One region of the Streptomyces yaizuensis genome, then DNA from elsewhere that is predicted to be linked to it. Evidence: riboswitches for the same ligand, from Rfam matches in the RefSeq annotation. Region 1 holds a riboswitch; each other region holds the start of a gene.

The links. A riboswitch is a leader RNA that binds a small molecule or an ion and turns the genes downstream of it on or off. The one in region 1 is predicted to bind cyclic di-AMP.
Region 2: linked by a shared signal. The riboswitch ahead of SYYSPA8_RS15345 (C40 family peptidase) and the one ahead of SYYSPA8_RS35495 (M23 family metallopeptidase) in region 1 are both predicted to bind cyclic di-AMP.
Region 3: linked by a shared signal. The riboswitch ahead of SYYSPA8_RS19590 (M23 family metallopeptidase) and the one ahead of SYYSPA8_RS35495 (M23 family metallopeptidase) in region 1 are both predicted to bind cyclic di-AMP.
Region 4: linked by a shared signal. The riboswitch ahead of SYYSPA8_RS33855 (transglycosylase family protein) and the one ahead of SYYSPA8_RS35495 (M23 family metallopeptidase) in region 1 are both predicted to bind cyclic di-AMP.

What each region holds. Positions count from the first base shown of each region.
Region 1 is NZ_BSBI01000022.1:13,842-17,045, reverse strand. It holds gene SYYSPA8_RS35500 (M16 family metallopeptidase) at 1-648, shown strand, start outside; cyclic di-AMP (ydaO/yuaA leader) riboswitch at 891-1,053, shown strand; gene SYYSPA8_RS35495 (M23 family metallopeptidase) at 1,067-1,855, shown strand; gene SYYSPA8_RS35490 (GntR family transcriptional regulator) at 2,166-2,843, shown strand; gene SYYSPA8_RS35485 (HPr family phosphocarrier protein) at 3,135-3,204, opposite strand, start outside.
Region 2 is NZ_BSBI01000005.1:387,811-391,014, reverse strand. It holds gene SYYSPA8_RS15350 (8-amino-7-oxononanoate synthase) at 201-1,382, shown strand; gene SYYSPA8_RS15345 (C40 family peptidase) at 1,567-2,040, opposite strand; cyclic di-AMP (ydaO/yuaA leader) riboswitch at 2,044-2,205, opposite strand; gene SYYSPA8_RS15340 (hypothetical protein) at 2,551-2,898, opposite strand; gene SYYSPA8_RS15335 (ATP-dependent Clp protease proteolytic subunit) at 2,911-3,204, opposite strand, start outside.
Region 3 is NZ_BSBI01000008.1:19,962-23,165, reverse strand. It holds gene SYYSPA8_RS19605 (hypothetical protein) at 1-102, shown strand, start outside; tRNA gene SYYSPA8_RS19600 (tRNA-Met) at 378-451, shown strand; gene SYYSPA8_RS19595 (PP2C family protein-serine/threonine phosphatase) at 653-1,834, shown strand; cyclic di-AMP (ydaO/yuaA leader) riboswitch at 2,048-2,204, shown strand; gene SYYSPA8_RS19590 (M23 family metallopeptidase) at 2,216-3,204, shown strand, end outside.
Region 4 is NZ_BSBI01000019.1:103,128-106,331, forward strand. It holds gene eno (phosphopyruvate hydratase) at 1-518, opposite strand, end outside; gene SYYSPA8_RS33855 (transglycosylase family protein) at 799-1,542, opposite strand; cyclic di-AMP (ydaO/yuaA leader) riboswitch at 1,546-1,738, opposite strand; gene SYYSPA8_RS33860 (transglycosylase family protein) at 1,997-3,031, opposite strand; gene SYYSPA8_RS33865 (cytochrome P450 family protein) at 3,190-3,204, opposite strand, start outside.

The sequences.
Region 1 (3,204 bases):
ACCGCCGACGACACCGGCCGGGTGATCGTCGTGGACCGCCCCGGAGCGGTCCAGACCCAGCTGCTGATCGGCCGCGTGGGCGGGGACCGCCACGACCCGGTGTGGGCCGCGCAGGTGCTCGGCTCGTACTGCCTCGGCGGCACCCTCACCTCCCGGCTCGACAAGGTGCTGCGCGAGGAGAAGGGCTACACCTACGGCGTGCGCGCCTTCGGGCAGGTGCTGCGTTCCGCGCCCGACGGCACGGGTGTGTCGCTGCTCGCCATCAGCGGCTCCGTGGACACGCCCAACACCGGCCCCGCGCTGGCGGACCTGTGGCAGGTGCTGCGCACCCTGGCGGCCGAGGGGCTGACCGACGCGGAGCGCGACACCGCCGTGCAGAACCTGGTGGGGGTGGCGCCGCTGAAGTTCGAGACGGCGGCGTCCGTCGCGGGCACGCTGGCCGACCAGGTCGAGCAGTACCTGCCCGACGACTACCAGGCGCGGCTGTACGAGCGGCTGGCGGCGACCGGCACGGTGGAGGCGACCGCCGCGGTGGTCAGCGCCTTCCCGGTGGACCGGCTGGTGACGGTGCTCGTCGGTGACGCGTCGCAGATCGCGGAGCCGGCCAAGGCGCTGGGCATCGGCGAGGTCACCGTCGTGACCGGCTGACCCGTTTCCCCTGCCCTGTTCTGCCCGGTATGGGTGGGTCAGGGCGACAGATGACCCCGGTGATGCGCTCCACATCGCCGGGGTTTCCTGCTCTTTGTCCATTTTTGATGGGAAGTCATGGGGAACTGGCCTTTCTGGGCTGTGGCATAGCCAACAAAAATCGCCGTCTGTTTGGCGAACCGGCGGCGGCGACCGTAGCGTCGGTCCGGCTGTTCGCCCGCTGTACGCCGCATCCGTGGCACGGACAGTCATCGCCGAGTCCCCACCGGGTGCGAGCCCGGGGGAGCCGGGGACCCACCGTCCCCAGGGGTGAATCGGACGCCTTCGCTCCGCGCGGAGGGGCCCGTAGGAGACCTTCCTGCTCCGAACCCGTCAGCTAACCCGGTAGGCGAGAAGGAAGGAAAGGATCAGCCTCTCCATGGCGTTGACCCGCTCCACCGGGAAACACCGTGCTCCGGGCCGTGTGTCGCGCAACGGCGCACGCATCGCCGGCGTCGCCACCCTCGCCACCACGGGTGTCTGCGGAACCCTCGCCTCCCCGGCCGCCGCCGCCGGGAACGACACGTCCGCCACCCCCGCGTCCTCCTCCGAGGACACCGGCACCTTCATGATTCTCGCGGCGGACGCCGAGGCCGACTCCATCGCCGACGAGGTCGCCGACCAGGCCGTCACCCAGAAGCGCGCGGCCATCGCCCGCGAGGAGGCCGCCGAGGAGGCCCGCCGCAAGGCCGAGGCCCGGGAGCGCGAGGCCCAGGAGGCCCGCGAGCGCGCCGCCCGCGAGGCCGAGCGCAAGCGGCTCAACGCCTACCAGGCCCCGGTCGCCGGCTCGTACGTCTCCACCGCGTACCAGGCGGGCGGCGGTTACTGGTCCTCCGGCAGCCACTCCGGCATCGACTTCCACGCGGCCCTCGGCACCCCCGTGGTCTCCGTGGGCGCGGGCACCGTCGTCGAGGCCGGCTGGGGCGGCGCCTACGGCAACAACGTCGTGATCCGGATGAACGACGGCTCGTACACCCAGTACGGGCATCTGCACTCCCTCAACGTCACCACCGGGCAGAGCGTGCTGCCGGGCCAGCAGATCGGCCTGGCCGGCTCGACCGGCAACTCCACCGGCGCGCACCTGCACTTCGAGGCCCGCAGCGGCGCCGACTACGGCTCCGACGTCGACCCCGTCGCCTATCTGCGCGCGCACGACGTGAACATCTGAGCCCACCGCGCCCGTACGGCCCTCGCGGCCCCGTGCACGGCGTCACCGAAGGCCCCCGGCGAGCACGCCGGGGGCCTTCGGCGTACTCCGCCGTACCGGTTCCGCCGCCGGGGGCCCAAGGGCTGGCCGGAAGAAGGCGGCGCCGGACGCGGCCCCACGGAGAAAGAGCGCTCCCTGCAATAGAGTCGCCGAACGCGCGGCACAGGGCCGCGCGGCCCGGGGCGGCCGGCGACCCCTGCCCCGAGGGGGCCGTGGCGGCGGCCCGACGGAACCCGGGCGGACAGCGGCGGACCACAGCGGAGGTTCGGTCATGCGCGTTCCGGCGCACTCGGTCTGCACGGCGATCCGCGACGACATCGTCTCCGGGGCCCTCGCGCGCGGCGCCCGGCTCGCCGAGGAGCGGCTCGCCCGCCGTTACGGCGTCTCCCGCATCCCCGTCCGCGAGGCCCTGCGCACCCTGGAATCCGAGGGGTTCGTGGTCATCCGGCGGCACGCCGGGGCGCAGGTCGCCGAGCCCACCGAACAGGAGGCCGCCGATCTGCTGGAGACCCGGATGCTGCTGGAGCCCCTGGGCGCGGCGCGCGCGGCCCGCCGGCGCACCGAGGCGCATCTGCGGGTGCTGCGCGGCCTGGTCCGGCTGGGCCAGGAGCGGGCGCGCGGGGGAGGGGGCGAGGATCTGCGGGCGCTGGGCGGCTGGTTCCACGAGACGCTGGCGCAGGCGTCCGTCAGCCCCGGGCTGATCGCCCTGCTCACCCAGTTGCGGCACAGGATCGCCTGGATGTACGCGGTGGAACCGCCCGCCGAGCCGCTGGCGTACTGGGCCGAGCACGGCGCGATCCTGGACGCGGTGGCGCGCGGCGACGCGGAGCGGGCGCGGGCCCTGACCGCGCTGCACGCCGAGCGGAGCGCGGGGGCGCACCGGCTGCGCTTCCCCGGCGGCCCGCGCCCGGCCCGCCGCGCGCCCCGGCTGGCGACGGCCCGCCCCTGAGGTCCGGGCCCCGCCCCTGAGGTCCGGGCCCCGGGCCGGCGGCCGGCTCAGCGGTCGGCGGCCGGGTACGCGGTGGGCGGCTGGCTCAGCGGTGGACGGCCGGGTACGCGAAAGCCGCGGCCCCCGTGGTCGGCTGGGAGCCGCGGCCCGGCGTGCCGGACTCGGGGACACCGCGCGGGCGCGTCGGTGCCCCCGGGGTCCGGCGGGGAGTGCGGCCCGGGGCCGGGATGGTCGGGGCCCGGCCCCGGGCGCGTCGGTCCGGACCCGCGAGGGCCCGGCCCGGAGGTGGTCTCAGACCGTCTCCGGAAGCTCCTCAAGACCCTCCGCGACCAGCTTGGCCAGCCGGTCCAGCGCCGCGTCG
Region 2 (3,204 bases), on a different contig from region 1:
AACTCCACAACAGACACCCCGGTGAGGTGTGCGCATGGACACATCCCCCCATGGGCCCGACCCGGTTAGGGTCTGTGGACCATGGACAAAACCGCCGTGCCGGAGGGGTCCGCACACCCGGTGCGGAAGGAGTGACTCCGCCTGCGGTACGGAGACGTACGGCCCGCCCCGCGCCCGACCCGGAAGAGGATCCGACGACCATGAACCAGGACCCCTTCGAGTGGATCGACCACGAGGCCGGCCGCCGGGAGCGGAACGGGCTGGTCCGTGCGGTCCGTCCGCGCCCCGCCGGCCCCGGACCGCTGGACCTCGCGGGGAACGACTACCTCGGCTTCGCCCGGCACCCCGACGTCACCGGGGCGGCGGCGGACGCGGCCCACCGCTGGGGCGCGGGCTCGACCGGCTCCCGGCTGGTCACCGGCAGCACCGGGCTCCACGCCGAACTGGAGGCCGAACTCGCCGCCTTCTGCGGCTTCGAGGCCGCCCTCGTCCTGTCGTCCGGATACGCGGCCAATCTCGCCGCCGTCACCGCGCTCGGCACCGGGGGCTCCCTGATCGTCTCCGACGCGGCCAACCACGCCTCGATCGTGGACGGCTGCCGGCTCGCCCGCGCCCGGACCGCGATCGTCCCCCACGCCGACCCGGCCGCCGTGCGCTCCGCGCTCGGTGACCACCCCGGCGGACCCGCCCTGGTGGTCACCGACGCCGTCTTCTCGGTGGACGGCGACGCGGCCCCACTCGCCGCCCTGGCCGGAATCTGCCGGGCGCGGAGCGGCGCGGCCCTGCTGGTGGACGACGCCCACGGGCTCGGAGTCCTCGGCGACGGCGGCCGGGGCGCCCTCCGCGCGGCCGGTCTCGCCGGGGCGCCGGACGTGGTCGCGACGGTGACGCTGTCCAAGTCCCTGGGGAGCCAGGGAGGCGCGGTGCTCGGCCCCGCGAAGGTCGTCGACCACCTGGTGAACACCGCCAGGACCTTCATCTTCGACACCGGACTCGCCCCGGCGGCCGCCGGGGCCGCGCTCGCCTCCCTGCGGCTGCTGCGCCGGACCCCGGACCTCGCGGCCCGCGTCCGGGGCAACGCCCTGGCCCTGCACCGGGGCCTGACGGAGCAGGGCTTCACCGCCCGCCGCCCCGACGCCGCCGTGGTGTCGGTACGGGCGCCCTCGGCGACGGAGGCCGTGGAGTGGGCCGCGCGCTGCCGCGCCGCCGGGCTCGCCGTGGGCTGCTTCAGGCCCCCGTCCGTCCCGGACGGCGTCTCCCGGCTGCGGCTGACGGCCCGTGCGGACCTGACCGACCGGCAGATCGCGTGGGCGCTGTCCACGGTGGCCGCCACCGCCCCGGCGGCCGCGCGGGAGCCCTCCGTACCCGCCCCGGCCCTCTGACTCCCTCTATGCCCTCTATGCGGCCTGTCGTGACCGCCGGAACGCCGGAAGCCCCCGGCCGGACCTCCTTCGAGGTGTCCGGCCGGGGGCTCCGGCTGTGGTTCTGCGCTACGGCTTCACGCGCCGCGGACGTGCGCTGCGGGCCCACGCGCGACGGGTTTCGGCCATGCGCGCCGCGCGGGTCTCAGACCCGGCCGTAGCGCACGTTCTTGGTCCAGATCTTGTCCAGCTTCACCCATGACCCCCTCTTGGGCGAGTGCCAGAGCTTCCCCTTACCCGCGTAGATCCCCACGTGATAGACGTACCCCCGGGAGTGGAAGAAGACGAGGTCCCCCGCCTTGCGCTTGGACGCGGAGATCTTGCGCGTCTTGTTGTACTGCTGCTGTGCGGTGCGCGGGAGCTTCTTGCCCGCCTTCTTGTACGAGTAGAGCGTCAGCCCGGAGCAGTCGAAGCGCTTGGGGCCGACGGCGCCGTACCGGTACGGTGCGCCCTTCTTCGAGGCCGCCACCTTCAGTGCCTTGGTCGCGTGCCCGGTCGCGGCGTGCGCCTCCGAGGTGCCTCCCGGCACCAGGAGCGAGCCACCGACCGCCGCGATGGTGAGGGCCGACACGGCCCCCGCCCGGCTCATCAGGAACGGGACGTTTTTCTGCGCACTCATGCGCAACCCTTCGTCAGCCGCCTGTGAAGGATGACCTGTCGGGTTCGGGTGGACGAAGTTTCCCGGCCGCTGAACGGCTTCACCCCGAGGAACATCCGGACGAGGTTCCGTCCGTCTGTCCCGTACTGCTCGGGTCCTCCACTCCTGCCGAAGCACTCCTGTCGACCAAAGTCCGCAGCGGCGGCAGGACTCGGCGTCCGCCCGGACCGCCCCGCCGAGGTGACGGGGGCTTGTCGTCCCAGGGATCTTGACCCACAACCCGATCAAATTCCGAGCGGAAACGGCTATATGTGAGGTTTGCCACCATTGGTCTGTTCAGGTGGACAGCGGCTCCGGGCGTTCCCGATCTCGACAGGGAACCATGCCCGTACCAGCGGCGGAATATTATATTCCGGATGCTCGGTCGACATTCGCGCAACTCGACCGTAGTCCCACCCCTGGGAACACGTACATCATTCGGACTACCACGACTGGTACTCGAATGGCGGTCGGACCCCTGCGGACGGATGGTCAGGAAGCTTGTGGGGGTGGTAGGGAGACGCGCCGCGCTCTGCGCTCCCCGTCGAGCGCCCTGAGCGCCCGCGCGAGGGTCGCGGCGTGCACCTCGTGTTCGCCCCGGTGGTGCATCAGCGTCAGCGCGTCCCGCAGCGCGCCCGCGTGGGCGACCAGCGCCTGAGCCGCCCGCAGCGCGCCGTACGTCTGCGTGGCGCGCGCCGGGTTGAGCCGCCCCAGCTGGTCCACGGCATCGAGGTACGCGTCGACGAACGCGCCCTCCGCCCGCGTCAGCGCCGGCAGGGGTGGCCCGAACGGCCCGAACGGCCCGGGCGGCTCGGACGACGAGTGTCCGGAGTATGGCATTTCGTCCCCCGTCTACTGTGCCTGGCCGGCGCCACGGCGGCCGACGACCTCGTCGACGACCCCGTACTCCCGGGCCTCGGCGGCCGTCAGAAAGAGCGTCCGTTCCAGGTCGGCCGCGATCCGCCGCTCCTCCTGGCCGGTGTGGAGGGCGAGCAGCGCGGAGAGCTGGGCGCGCTGCCGCAGCAACTCGGCCGCGTGGATCGCGAGGTCGCCCGGGCTGCCCTCGGCCGGCTCCTCCAGGGCCGGTTCCCGCAGGGCGATCCGCGCCCCGGGCAGGGCCAGCCGCCGCCCCCGGGTGCCGGCGGC
Region 3 (3,204 bases), on a different contig from region 1:
ACCGTCACGGATGTGCCCGGCCAGGTCGCCGCGCCCGCCACCGACCAGCTCGCCGTCCTGACCGACCCCGTCGCCGGACTCGCGGGCGCGGTCCAGCCGTAGGACGTTCCGCTGAGCGGGGACGCGCCCGTCCGGCCCCCGGGTCCGTACACGCCCCCCGCTTCCGCTTCCGCTCTTCTTCCGCTCTTCTTGTGACGCGTCTTCGCGCGCTGCCATGAACCGTCCGACCCCCGCTCCCGGGGCCGTGCCCGGCGGGATCCTGCCTCCCAGGGGTCCCGTCACGGGCCGCCGCCCGACCCGCGCGGCGGCCCGGAGACGAACCGCCGGGGAAAGTGGTGTGGATCTTGCTCCGCATGGCGTAGAGTTGGGTTTACCGACGCGGGGTGGAGCAGCTCGGTAGCTCGCTGGGCTCATAACCCAGAGGTCGCAGGTTCAAATCCTGTCCCCGCTACTGAAGACCTCGGCCCGGCACTTCCTCGTGAAGTGCCGGGCCGAGGTCGTTTACGCGTTCCCCCTCGCCGCAGGCCCGCGCCGGTGCCCCCGCTCGCCCACTTGGACGGCGGCGGCTCGCCTCCGCCGCCGATTGCGGCAAGCCTGAGGGGAGCGCGACACCGTGTCCGCGGCGGTCGGCGGACCCGGTCAGGAGATCCCCTTGGCGCAGCCAGAGCAGCAGAGCGGATACGGCGGCCGCCGTTTCGTCCGGATGCTGCCCGCGCTGATGCTCGTGGCCGGCGTGGTCTTCGACCTCGTCACCCCGCCCCGGTTCACCGCCGCCCCCATGTTCACCGCGGCCCCGCTGATCGCCGCGCCCTTCTTCTCCTTCCGGGCCACCCTGGTGACCGGCATCGCGGCCGTCCTCGGCGTGCTCGCCATCCACTTCCACAAGGGGACGGCGGACGAGTCCCCCGCCTACACCGAACTCCTCACCGTGATCACGGTCTCCATCCTCGCCCTGGTGATCAACCGGGTGATCACCCGCGGCAGCGAGCGGCTGGCCTCCGCGCGCGTGATCGCCGAGACGGCACAGCGCGCCGTGCTGCCCACCCCGGCGGAACGGATCGGCGGGCTGCGGATCGCCGCCCGGTACGAGGCCGCGCTCGCGGACGCCTTCATCGGCGGCGACCTCTTCGCCGTCCAGGACACCCCGCACGGGGTCCGGCTGGTCGTCGGCGACGTACGGGGCAAGGGGCTGGGCGCGGTGGAGGCGGTCGCCGTCGCCATCGGGGCCTTCCGGGAGGCTGCGGAGCAGGAGGCCACCCTGGAAGGGGTCACCGAACGGCTGGAGCGGGCGCTGCTCCGGGAGGCCCGGCGCCGGGACACCCTGGACGCCGTCGAAGCGTTCACCACCGCCGTCCTCGCGGAGATCCCGCACGGCTCGGGCACCGTCCGGCTGGTGAACCGGGGACACCCCGAACCGCTGCTGCTCCATCCGGACGGCGCGCTGGACGTCCTCGAACCCGCGGAGGCGGCGCTGCCGCTGGGCATGGTCGAACTGGGGGCCTGGCCGGACCGGGTCGGCGAGCATCCGCTGCCGCCGGGGGCGACGCTGCTCTTCTACACCGACGGACTCTCCGAGGCGCGGGACGCGAAGGGGCACTTCTACGAACCCGCCGTCCGCCTGGCCGGGCGGGTCTTCCCCGGGCCCGGTGAACTCCTCGACGAACTGCTGGACGACGTACGCCGGCACACCGGCGGCGGGTCGACGGACGACATGGCGCTGCTCGCGGTGGCCCGCCCCCCGGCGGAGCCCTCCGCCGGGCACCGGACCCGGCACGAGCGCTCCGTTCTGCGGCCCCTGACGTCAAGGCGGCATAAAGGGTCGCACGCTCCGTAGCCGGAGCAGTGCCATCCGATAACAATTGACGCACCGTCAGATAGGGCTCTCCGCCCGACGGTGGCTCAAGTCGCCCGACTCCGCCCGCTTATGTGGCGTTAAGTCCATGGCAAAGAGATTAAAGATCGTCCTGAACAACTTGGAATAAGGACCGCCCGTCTATTAACGTTCGATAACGCAGCGCGGTCGTCCCAGCCGTCGTCAGGGCGGCACCGTGCGCACGCGCCGAATCCCGCAAGGGAACCGGGGAACCACCTCTTGGGGTGAATCGGGCTCCATCCACCGTGCTCTTCGCGGTGGCGGGTGCCCGTAGGAGACCTTCCTGCTCCGAACCCGTCAGCTAACCCGGTAGGCGAGAAGGAAGGAAAGGAGTGCGCCTCAGTGGCGTCCAACACCCCTGCCCCGGAAGCTCCGTTCAAGTCCGGGGTCTTCAGTGACGAAGGGGCCGCTCCGACCCCCGGCGTGTGGAACCCCACCGCCGAAACGATTCGCCCTGTCCGTGGACGCCACCGCAACAAGGTGATGAAGCAGCGCGGCGGTCTCGCCCGCAGCTCCACCGTCCTCGGTGTCGGTGTGATCGCGGCGGTCGGCGCCGGCGGTATCGCCACCGCGCAGGACAAGCCTGCGGTCTCCATCTCCCTTCCCGACGCCTCTTCTCTACCCGGTGTCGGCTCTTTCATGTCCGAGGACGGCGACAACGCCTCCGGTGCGGGCGACGAGAGTGCCTCCTACGCCGCGATGGGACTGGTGGCCCAGGAGGCCGGGTCCGAGCAGGCCACCGCCGCCGAGGCCCTGCGCTCCCGGATCCTGGACCAGGCCGAGGAGCAGAAGGCGAGCGCCGAGGCCGCCGCCCGCGCCGCCGCCGAGCGCGATGCCGCCGAGAAGGCCGCCGCCGAGGCCGAGAAGGCCGAGAAGGAAGCCCAGGCGAAGGCCAAGGCGGAGAAGGAAGCCAAGGAGAAGGCCGAGAAGGAGGCCAAGGCCAAGGCGGAAGCCGAAGCCAAGGCCAAGGCCGAGGAGGAGCGCCTCAAGCGCCTCGCCGGCAGCTTCTCGATGCCGCTCTCCTCGTACACCCTCACCTCCACCTACGGGCAGTCCGGCCCCATGTGGTCCTCCGGCCAGCACACCGGTCTGGACTTCGCGGCCCCGGCCGGTACGCCGCTCAAGGCCGTCGGCACCGGCACCGTCAAGTCGGCCGGCTGGTCCGGCTCGTACGGCTACCAGGTCATTCTCCAGCTGTCGGACGGCACGGAGATCATGTACGCGCACATGCACTCGATGACCGTGAGCGCCGGGCAGCAGGTCTCCACCGGCGACATGGTCGGCCGCGTCGGCGACACCGGCAACACCAGCGGCGCCCACCTGCACATGGA
Region 4 (3,204 bases), on a different contig from region 1:
CCGATCGGGGCGATCATGAACTCCTGGATGTCGACGTTGGAGTCGGCGTGCGACCCACCGTTGAGGATGTTCATCATCGGAACGGGCAGCAGGTGCGCGTTCGGGCCGCCCAGGTAGCGGAAGAGCGGCAGGTCGGACGCCTCGGAGGCGGCGTGGGCCACGGCGAGGGAGACGCCGAGGATGGCGTTGGCGCCGAGGGACGACTTGTCCGGGGTGGCGTCCAGGTCGAACATGGCCTGGTCGATCAGGCGCTGCTCGGTGGCGTCGTAGCCGACCAGCTCGGGGCCGATCTGCTCGATGACCGCGAGGACGGCCTTCTCGACGCCCTTGCCGAGGTAGCGGTTGGGGTCGCCGTCACGAAGCTCGATGGCTTCGAAGGCACCGGTCGAGGCGCCGGACGGAACGGCAGCACGACCGGTGCTGCCGTCGTCGAGGCCGACCTCGACCTCGACCGTGGGGTTGCCTCGGGAGTCCAGGATTTCCCGGGCTACGACGACGTCGATGGACGGCACGAGCATCTCCTTCTGGGATGTGACGCATGGAGTGCAGGGCCGCGATCGGCCTTGCGACAAGAGCCTAACCGGCGGGCGGGGTCCGTCCCCTCGGATGCCCGACCGCTGGGACGAAAAAGATAAAGAAATACAGCAGGGCGGGGCAAAACGCCGCAAAGCTACCGCTCAGTAGCGGTTGGTACGAGGGATCGGGCCCGGGAAAGGCCGGAGCCCCGGTCCGGCGCGAACGGGGGGAAGCGCGCCGGACCGGGGCGGTCCGTGGCCCGGGAAGCACCCGGGGGGCGGGTCAGCGCAGGTGGAGCTGCTGACCCACGTAGATGACGTCGGCGTTGTCGACGATGTCCTCGTTCAGCTGGAACAGCTTCTGCCAGCCGCCCTTGACGCCCTTGGCCTCGGCGATGGAGCTGAGCGTGTCGCCGGCCTGCACCGCGTACTCGCCGTCGCCCTTGAGGAAGCCCTTGGCCGGGGCCTGGGACGGGGCGGACTGCTGCTGCACCGGGGCGGCGGCGGGGGCGCGCTCGGCGGAGCGGGTCACCGGGGCCTCGGCGCGCTGCTGCGGGGCGGCCTGCTGCTGGGGCGCCTGCTGCTGCGGGGCCGGCTTGGTGGCCTGCTTCGGGGCCTGCTGCACCGGGGCGGTGGTGGAGCCGCCGCCGTACGGGGTGCTGGAGAGGCCCACGCCGCACTTCGGCCAGGCACCCTTGCCCTGACCCGCGAGGGTCTTCTCGGCGATGGCGATCTGCTGCGACTTGCTGGCCTTGTCGGCGGTCGGGGCGTAGGCGGTGCCGCCGTACGCGGCCCAGGTGGAGGCCGAGAACTGGAGGCCGCCGTAGTAGCCGTTGCCGGTGTTGATGGACCAGTTGCCGCCGGACTCGCACTGGGCGACCTTGTCCCACTCGGCGGCCGTGGCGGCGGTGGCGGTGCTCGCGCCCATCAGCGGGGCGGCGACAGCGGCGCCGGTGACACCGGCGAAGGTCACGACGCGGACGGCCTTGGACGGACGGCGGTGCTTGCCCTTGCCGGAAAACAGCATGGAGATCTCCCTCACCGACGCCTGCGAAGTGAGCTGTCGGGTTCGGGCCAAGTGAGTTGCCCGGCCGTGCGACTGGCGCACGGCTTCACCCCCAGCCGGTTCGACTGCTGGGCGAACGGTTCACGAACCGTTCGTCAGCGGCCGGGACCGGCGCAAACCTTGGGTCCCCCGCTCCTGCCTCCGGCGCTGTGAGCGTCGTGTTTCCCCCCGACCGACGGCAGGATTCGGCGTGACGGTCGACGGTGCCCGCTGTGGCGAGCGGTCAGACCGTACGCACAGCCCTCCCCGATGTTCAAAGATGAACATCGGGGAGAAATCGCCCATCTCACCACTCCGGATCTTGACGTTTCCGCAGGTGAGGCCTGGAATTCAATATTCCGGATCGAGCCGGGGCAGAGATTTCGCAAAGAGACCCTTGTCTCATTTCTGCAAACCAGGACAAACCCCGGCGCAACTACTGCTGCGCGGCGCTGAGATCCAGGCTCTGACCAGGGTGGATCAGGTCGGGGTCGGCGCCGACCTCCTTCTTGTTGCGCTCATAGAGGGAGTTCCACCCGCCCTCGACCTTCTCGGCCTCGGCGATGGCGGAGAGGCTGTCGCCCGGCTGGACGGTGTACGCGGACGGCGAGGTGCCCGCCGCGCCGGTCCCGACCGTGACACCGGCCTTCTGTGCCGCACCGGACAACGCCGCGCCGTCGCGGGCCGCGTCGCCGCCGCGCGAGGTCTGCGGGGTGTCGGCCGCCCGGTCCCGGACCTCGTCCGAGGCGGCCGTACCGGCCGGTGAGGAGGCGTCGGCCGCCGGGGTGGTGCCGTCGGCCGCCTCGTCGGCGGGTGCGCCCCGGTGCTTGCCGCCGCCCGCCGGGGCCTCGGTACCGGAGCCGGTGGTGCGGTCGGGGCCGTTGCCGACGCCCTGGGTACGGGCCGGCGCGGGGTCGGTCCCCTCGGTGGCGCCCTCCGTGCCCTTGCCGCCGCCCCCGCCCGACGCCTTCGCGTCCGGGGTGGCGGTGTCGCGGGCGGTGCCGCTGTCGGCCGACTTCCCGGCCTCCTGCCCGGCCGCCTTCCCGGCCTTCTCCGGCGCCGTGGCGGACCTCTTGGCCGGCTTCCCGGCCGCGGGGGCCTCCGAGGTGGTCTTCCCGGCCGCGCCCGTGCCCGTACCGGCGTCCGTGCCTGTACCGGTGCCGGAGGCGGTCAGACCGGCCATCTCGGCGCACGTGGCCCACGCCTTGGCGCCCTGGGCCGCGAGAACCTTCTCGGCCACGGCTATCTGCTGGGCGCGGCTGGCGAGATCGGGGCGGTCGGCGATGTCCAGACCGCCGAAGTTCTCCCAGGTCTGCTGCGACAGCTGGAGACCGCCGTAATAACCGTTGCCGGTGTCGGCGCTCCAGGCGCCACCGCTCTCGCATTCGGCCACGCGGTCCCATGTGGCGGACTCGGCGGCGGTCGCCGAGCCGGCGCCCAGGAGCGGGATCGCGATGGCCGATCCTGTCACTCCCGCCGCGACGACGAGTGCCGGAGCCTGACGGGGTCGGCGATGTCGACCATTCCCGGTGAGCATGCGGTTGCCTTTCGCGAGACTGCTGAGACGGGGTGAACGTAGCCGCAGTCGAACATCAGTCACAAGTCGATGCAGCGGAGATCACGCGAACATCACGACCCTGACGG